Regions from separate parts of the Exiguobacterium sp. 9-2 genome, predicted to be linked through region 2. Evidence: riboswitches for the same ligand, from Rfam matches in the RefSeq annotation. Region 2 holds a riboswitch; the other holds the start of a gene.

Region 1 (3,425 bases), 1.2 Mb from region 2:
AGCGTGACATCGATGCCGGCACGTTGTAGCTCCCATGTCGTCAGTCGTGCTCCCTGCAGTAATGGTCGCGTCTCACTCGCAAAAACAGATAATTCAATGCCGCGTTCTTTTGCGATATAGAACGGCGCAAGTGCTGTTCCATAAGCAGCGGTCGCAATCGATCCAGCATTACAGATCGTTAGGATACGGTTACCTGACTGGAACAATTCAAGTGCATGAATCCCGATTTGACGTGACGTCTGCGCATCCTGATCGTATAAGGCAATCGTCCGCTGCTCGAGCCGTTCGCGGATCTCTTCTACCGACGTCCCGTCTTGAATGATTGGATTCAATTGATCAAGGACATTTCGTAAGTTAACAGCCGTCGGTCGTGTCGCGAGTAACGTCGCTGATGTCTCAAGCAAAGTCTGCTTATAGATCGACAGTTCTGCTTCAAACCGGTACGCCTCTTGAACGAGTACGAATCCGCCAAATAAACTGATCGCAGGCGCCCCTCGGACGCGCAGTTGTTTAATCGCTTCGACCGCTTGTGCAAGATCGGTAATGACTTCATAGTGTTCTTCCTGCGGTAGACGTGTCTGATCGAGAATCGTCAAGGCACGATCTTCATAACGAATACTTTGAACGAATGTACTCATCGGCTAAGTTCCTCCGTTACGTCGAAGTTTCGTAAATCATCAAATGTCCGGCATTCGGTCCGACGTTTGATTAACGCCGATCCTAAACGTAAAGCATGTTGTTTTCGTTCTAGTCGTTCCGTCATAGAACTAATCGTTTCTAAATCAGCGACTGGTGCGAGTCCGATCGTCCGACGAATCAGTTCGCAACCGGCAAAGCCAAGGGCATCCTGCAAGATCGTGCTCAGTACATCGTCGACGAGTCCCGATGTCCGGAATGGTTCGACGGCTTCGCGTTCCCATAAGGCGCGGAACGTCGAAGCGAACGTCAGCCAGAACGTATCGATGTCGCGAATCCGGGCATCACGAAGTGCTGAATAATCCGGGTATGCTGCAAAGAATAAGTGGGCGATGAACTGTCCGACATCAAATCCGAATGGACCATAAAAGGCGAATTCTGGATCGATGACTTTCGTTTCCGTTGCCGAAGCAAAGATGCTTCCTGTATGTAGATCGCCGTGTAGCAACGCATCTCCTTTCGTGATGAAAAGCGCTTCGAGTTTTGCGACTTCGCGTTTCAACTCATCGTCCGCCCATAGACGTGCCACCTCTTCTTCAAGCCCGGCTTCAATCTCGTTCGTCTCCGCGTCATGGAACGGATCCGTGAAGATTAATTTTTCCGTGATGTCGCACAAGTCCGGATTGTAGTACGTTCGGGCGACACGTTTTTTTTCAACCGGACCAAGCGCAAAGTCCGATGTATGGAATAAAGTCCGAGCGAGATAAGAACCAATATGTTCCGCAAGCAACGGATACTGTTCACCTGCGAGTAAACCGCTTCGAACGATTGTCAGATGTGAAAGATCTTCCATGACCGTATACGCCTCGTCGTGACTAGCATGAAAGACACGCGGTACGAACGGCACGGCATGCCGGGCGAATTCACGGAGTGCGGATTGCTCGATCCACGCCCGCTCGAGTGATAGTGGCCAGCTTTCACCGACGACTTTCGCGTACGGAAGTGCTTGTTTTAGAATCAATCGATGTTCACCTTCTCGAATTCGAAAGACAAGGTTGAGATTGCCGTCGCCAATCTCTTCTGCTTCGACGGCTCCGTCGCCGATCAGTCCTAGTGAGCGGACCCGTTCGATCGCGTCCTGTTCTGTAAATGCTTTGTATGTCATCTCAGTTCCCCCTGTGTGATACACGAAAAAGCGCCTCTTTTCGTCATCGAAAAGAGGCGCAGGAAAGTCACTGCGTCCTCTTATCTCTCAGACGAAACGTCTGTTGGATGTAGCACCGTGCCAAGTGGTCGGTTGCTGCGGCGTCATCGGGCCAATTCCCTCTGCCAACTCGCGATAAGAGTCGTATGTAGTTGTCGTGTGTGATATTGATTTGAATCTTACGCAATCCTCTTCCCTGCTGTCAAATCGAAATCAAGCAGAAACGGATATCGTTTTCGCTCCATATATAGAAAGAGTATTTTCAAAAAAAATAAATTTTCTAAAAATAGTTTGACAAGTCGTGACTCTCATGTAAAAATTGCAATTAGATTTCACAATTTCATCCAATTCTTATCAAGAGCAGACGGAGGGACAAGCCCTACGATGTCGCAGCAACCGACCTTTTGGCACGGTGCTAATTCTTGCAGCTACTAAGCTGACAGATAAGAGTCCACGTTCGAATCATTCATGGTCTCTTGTCGCTGACAAGAGACCATTTTTTTATTGAAGGAGGAAAGACATGGCTTACATCACAGCTACTTATCAATTGACCGCCCGCGATCGACTGGAGCAACGCGCCGAACAACTCGCGCTTGGTCTGACGGTTGGTTCCTGGACGGAGCTGAATCATCTTGAGCAACAACAACTCGCCTCATTCAAAGGAGAAGTCGTACATACGGAAGAGCGCGACGGGAAAGGCTATATCACGATTCGTTACCCGGAACACAATGTATCGCGCGACTTTTCTGCGATCTTGACGACCGTCTTCGGGAAACTCTCACTCGACGGTGAAATCAAATTAACAGAACTGCTACTACCCGATACATTCACGTCGGATTTTCCAGGTGCGAAGTTCGGGATCCAAGGGGTTCGTTCCTTGATTGGTGTCGAAGATCGTCCACTGTTAATGAGCATCTTCAAAGGGGTCATCGGACGCGATTTATCGTTCCTTCGTGATCAACTCGAAGGACAACTTGCTGGTGGGATCGATCTCGTCAAGGACGATGAGATCCTATATGACAATCCGTTGACACCGACGATTGATCGGGCACGGATAGGACGTGAGGTTATCGATGCTCATTTCCACCGGACCGGTAAACGTGCGTTGTATGCGATCACACTTAGTGGTCCCGTCTTTACGCTCAAGGATCAAGCCAAACGATTGATTGACGCTGGAGCAACTGCTTTCTTGTTGAATACCTTCACATACGGACTCGACGTCTTACGTGAATTGGCAAGTGATCCGGAGATCAACGTTCCCATTTTCAATCATCCGGCTTACAGCGGTGCATTGATTGCTAGCCCGAACCACGGTGTTGCAGCGCCTGTCTTACTTGGCACATTACCGCGCGTTGCTGGTGCAGACTTAACACTATTCCCGTCACCTTACGGCAATGTCGCTCTTCCGAAGGACGTCGCCCGCGGCATCGCGGTTGAAGCGACTCGCCTCGGTCAGACGAAAGCGATTTTCCCTGTCCCTTCAGCCGGTATTCACCCAGGACTCGTTGCTCAACTCGTACGCGACTTCGGGATCGATTCCGTCATCAACGCTGGTGGTGGCGTACATGGTCATCCGCAAGGTGCT
Region 2 (3,425 bases):
TTTGATTATGCGAAACGTTTTGCTTGTTCTTCAAGAACTGCTGCTTTATCTGTTTGCTCCCATGGAAGCTCAACATCTGTACGACCGAAGTGACCGTATGCAGCTGTTTGACGATAGATCGGACGACGGAGATCAAGCATGTTGATGATTCCAGCCGGACGAAGATCGAAGTTTTCAGCAACCAATTCGACGAGTTGTGCTTCAGGAAGTTTTCCTGTGCCGAATGTATCAACTGCGATTGATACAGGGTGCGCGACACCGATTGCGTACGCAAGTTGAACTTCTGCTTTGTCTGCAAGACCTGCAGCAACGAGGTTCTTCGCGACGTAACGTGCTGCGTATGCAGCTGAACGGTCGACTTTTGTTGGATCTTTACCTGAGAATGCTCCACCGCCGTGGCGTGCGTATCCACCATACGTATCAACGATGATCTTACGACCAGTCAATCCAGCATCTCCTTGTGGTCCGCCAATGACGAAACGACCAGTTGGGTTGATGAAGAATTTCGTTGCTGCGTCGATGTATTCAGCCGGGATGACCGGTGTGATGACGTGTTCTTTCAAATCAGCTTGGATTTGCTCAAGCGTAACTTCTTCCGCATGTTGTGTCGAGATGACGATCGTATCGACACGAACCGGCTCGTTGTTCTCGTTGTATTCGACCGTGACTTGTGTTTTTCCGTCCGGACGAAGGTAGTCGAGTTGACCGTTTTTACGCACTTCTGCCAAACGGCGTGCGAGACGGTGCGAAAGCGAAATTGGAAGTGGCATGAGTTCTGGTGTTTCTTTCGTTGCGTAACCGAACATAAGACCTTGGTCTCCTGCACCGATTGCATCGATTTCTGCATCAGACATGCTACCTTCACGTGCTTCAAGCGCTTGGTCGACACCAAGAGCGATATCTGCTGATTGCTCATCGATCGATGTCAATACAGCACATGTATCCGCATCGAAACCGTATTTCGCGCGTGTGTAGCCGATTTCACGAATCGTTTCACGAACGACTTTTGGAATGTCGACGTAAGTGGATGTCGTGATCTCACCTGCAACGAGAACGAGACCTGTTGTAACAGAAGTTTCTGCCGCAACACGTGCGTTTGGATCCGCTGCAAGAATCGCATCGAGGATTGAATCCGAAATTTGGTCACAGATTTTATCTGGATGACCTTCAGTGACTGACTCCGACGTGAATAGTCGGCGATTAAGGTTTGTCATGTATGACCCTCCCAAAAAAGAATTTGACGGTGTACTCATTTCCCCTAGTTGAGTGGGACGGTAAAATGAAAAAAACCTTTCCAAGTCCAAAAAATGGTCAGGGAAAGGTTGTGCGTTCTTCCTTTACCCTCTTATCGTTCGAAGTGTTTACTTCGCTTCAGGAGAGCACCTTTTCCCTCATTAATATATGAATTAATGTAGGACGGTTGCCGGGTTTCTTCGGGCCTTGTTCCCTCCACCTGCTCAGAATAAGAGTATCCGTTACGAATTACATGATATAAAGTTGTACCTACTCTGTCAAGCAAGGTTTCAAATTCTAGTCGAAACTTTTTAAAAGAGATGTTAAACTATTAATGCTGAAAGCGTTTCCAGATAAATAGAAATCAGCACTAGAAAATGATTGCGCTCCCTTTAGTATGTCATATATAATGAATGTGTCATACTAAATGCAGTGAGCCAAAACCAACGTAGGGGAAAGGTGGGGTCAGGATGCCGATGACGGTCCTGAATATCGAAGAACTACTCAAGAAAGAGCATGTGTTCAAACAACTATCTGTTGCTGAACTTGTCGAACATGCGATTCGAAACGAAGAAGGTGTCCTTGCTGAGAACGGCGCACTATCTGTAGAAACGGGGAAATTTACAGGTCGTTCACCAAAAGATAAGTTCATCGTCCGTGATTCTTCCTGCGAGTCTCACATTGATTGGGGTCATGTTAACCAACCGATGGATGGAGACAAATTTGAACAATTGTTACAAAAGGTTCTTCGTTACATGAACGAAGCCGATCAGCTCTACTACACAGAAGCTGCTGCTGGGGCAGATACGCACTTCACCCTTCCGGTTCGTGTGCTCACACAATACGCTTGGCATAACCTGTTTGCCAAACAACTCTTTTTACGCGAGTATCCTGAAGTGGCTGCCTTCGAACCGTTCACGGTCGTCTACGCGCCACATTTCAAAGCAGATCCTACCGTTGACGGAACGAATTCCGAGACATTCATCGCCATGTCGTTTGAACACCGGATCGTCTTGATCGGCGGAACCGAATATGCGGGCGAAATCAAAAAATCGATTTTTTCCGTCATGAACTACCTCTTACCACAAGAAAATGTCCTTTCGATGCACTGTTCAGCAAACGTCGGACACGAAGGCGACGTCGCCTTGTTCTTCGGTCTATCCGGTACTGGTAAGACCACCCTGTCAGCAGACGATAGCCGTCAATTGATCGGTGACGATGAGCATGGTTGGTCGCATGACGGCGTCTTCAACATTGAAGGTGGATGTTATGCGAAGACGGTCAATCTGTCACGCGAAAAAGAACCGCAAATTTTTGATGCGATCCGTTTCGGAACTGTCCTTGAAAACGTCGTGCTCGATGAATCTCGTCATCCTGATTACGATGACACATCGTTGACAGAAAATACACGTGCTGCTTATCCGATCACAGCGATCGATAACATCGCTGTTCCATCACGGGCTGGTCATCCGAAGACGATTGTCTTCTTGACGGCTGATGCGTATGGCGTCTTGCCTCCGATCAGTAAATTGACGAAAGAACAAGCGATGTATCATTTCCTATCAGGTTATACATCAAAACTTGCTGGAACAGAGCGTGGTATCACGGAACCGGAAGCAACGTTCTCGACATGCTTCGGTTCACCATTTCTTCCACTGATACCTGAAAAGTATGCGACGATGCTCGGAGAACTGATTGATCGTCACGGTGTGACCGTTTATCTCGTCAACACAGGCTGGACAGGCGGTGCTTACGGGACAGGTAGTCGAATGAAGCTATCGTATACACGGACGATGGTCAACGCTGCCGTCAACGGAACACTTGCAGCGATTCCAACAGAAGAGCACCCAATCTTCGGACTTCATATGCCACTTGAAGTTCCTGGTGTTCCAAGTGAATTACTCAATCCGGTACGCGTCTGGTCAAATCCTGACGAATACAACACACAAGCGCGTTCGCTTGCTGAGAAATTCCAACATAATTTCCTTCGTTTCGAAAGTGCGACGGATGCGATCAAGTCAGCAGGTCCATGTCTATAAAAAAAAGAGCCTCAGGGCTCTTTTTTTTATAGAATGGCATCTGTCTCTTCTTGAAGATGCACCTCTTTTTGCATAAGCCACTCCTGACTTTCCGTCAGTAACGCATATGCTCGCGGAAGTGATACACCTAACCGTTGACTGAGCAATTCGAAC

Evidence for each region. Region 2 has a riboswitch for S-adenosylmethionine ahead of metK (methionine adenosyltransferase). Riboswitches for the same ligand answer to the same signal wherever they lie in the genome.
Region 1: another riboswitch for S-adenosylmethionine. It lies ahead of mtnK (S-methyl-5-thioribose kinase); the one in region 2 lies ahead of metK (methionine adenosyltransferase).

The regions. Positions count from the first base shown of each region.
Region 1 is NZ_CP142850.1:435,408-438,832, reverse strand. Features, by position in the region: gene mtnA (S-methyl-5-thioribose-1-phosphate isomerase) at 1-638, opposite strand, end outside; gene mtnK (S-methyl-5-thioribose kinase) at 635-1,801, opposite strand; SAM riboswitch class I at 1,879-1,982, opposite strand; SAM riboswitch class I at 2,189-2,290, shown strand; gene VJ374_RS02355 (2,3-diketo-5-methylthiopentyl-1-phosphate enolase) at 2,361-3,425, shown strand, end outside.
Region 2 is NZ_CP142850.1:2,337,887-2,341,311, forward strand. Features, by position in the region: gene metK (methionine adenosyltransferase) at 6-1,214, opposite strand; SAM riboswitch class I at 1,343-1,469, opposite strand; gene pckA (phosphoenolpyruvate carboxykinase (ATP)) at 1,704-3,272, shown strand; gene VJ374_RS12295 (EAL and HDOD domain-containing protein) at 3,299-3,425, opposite strand, start outside.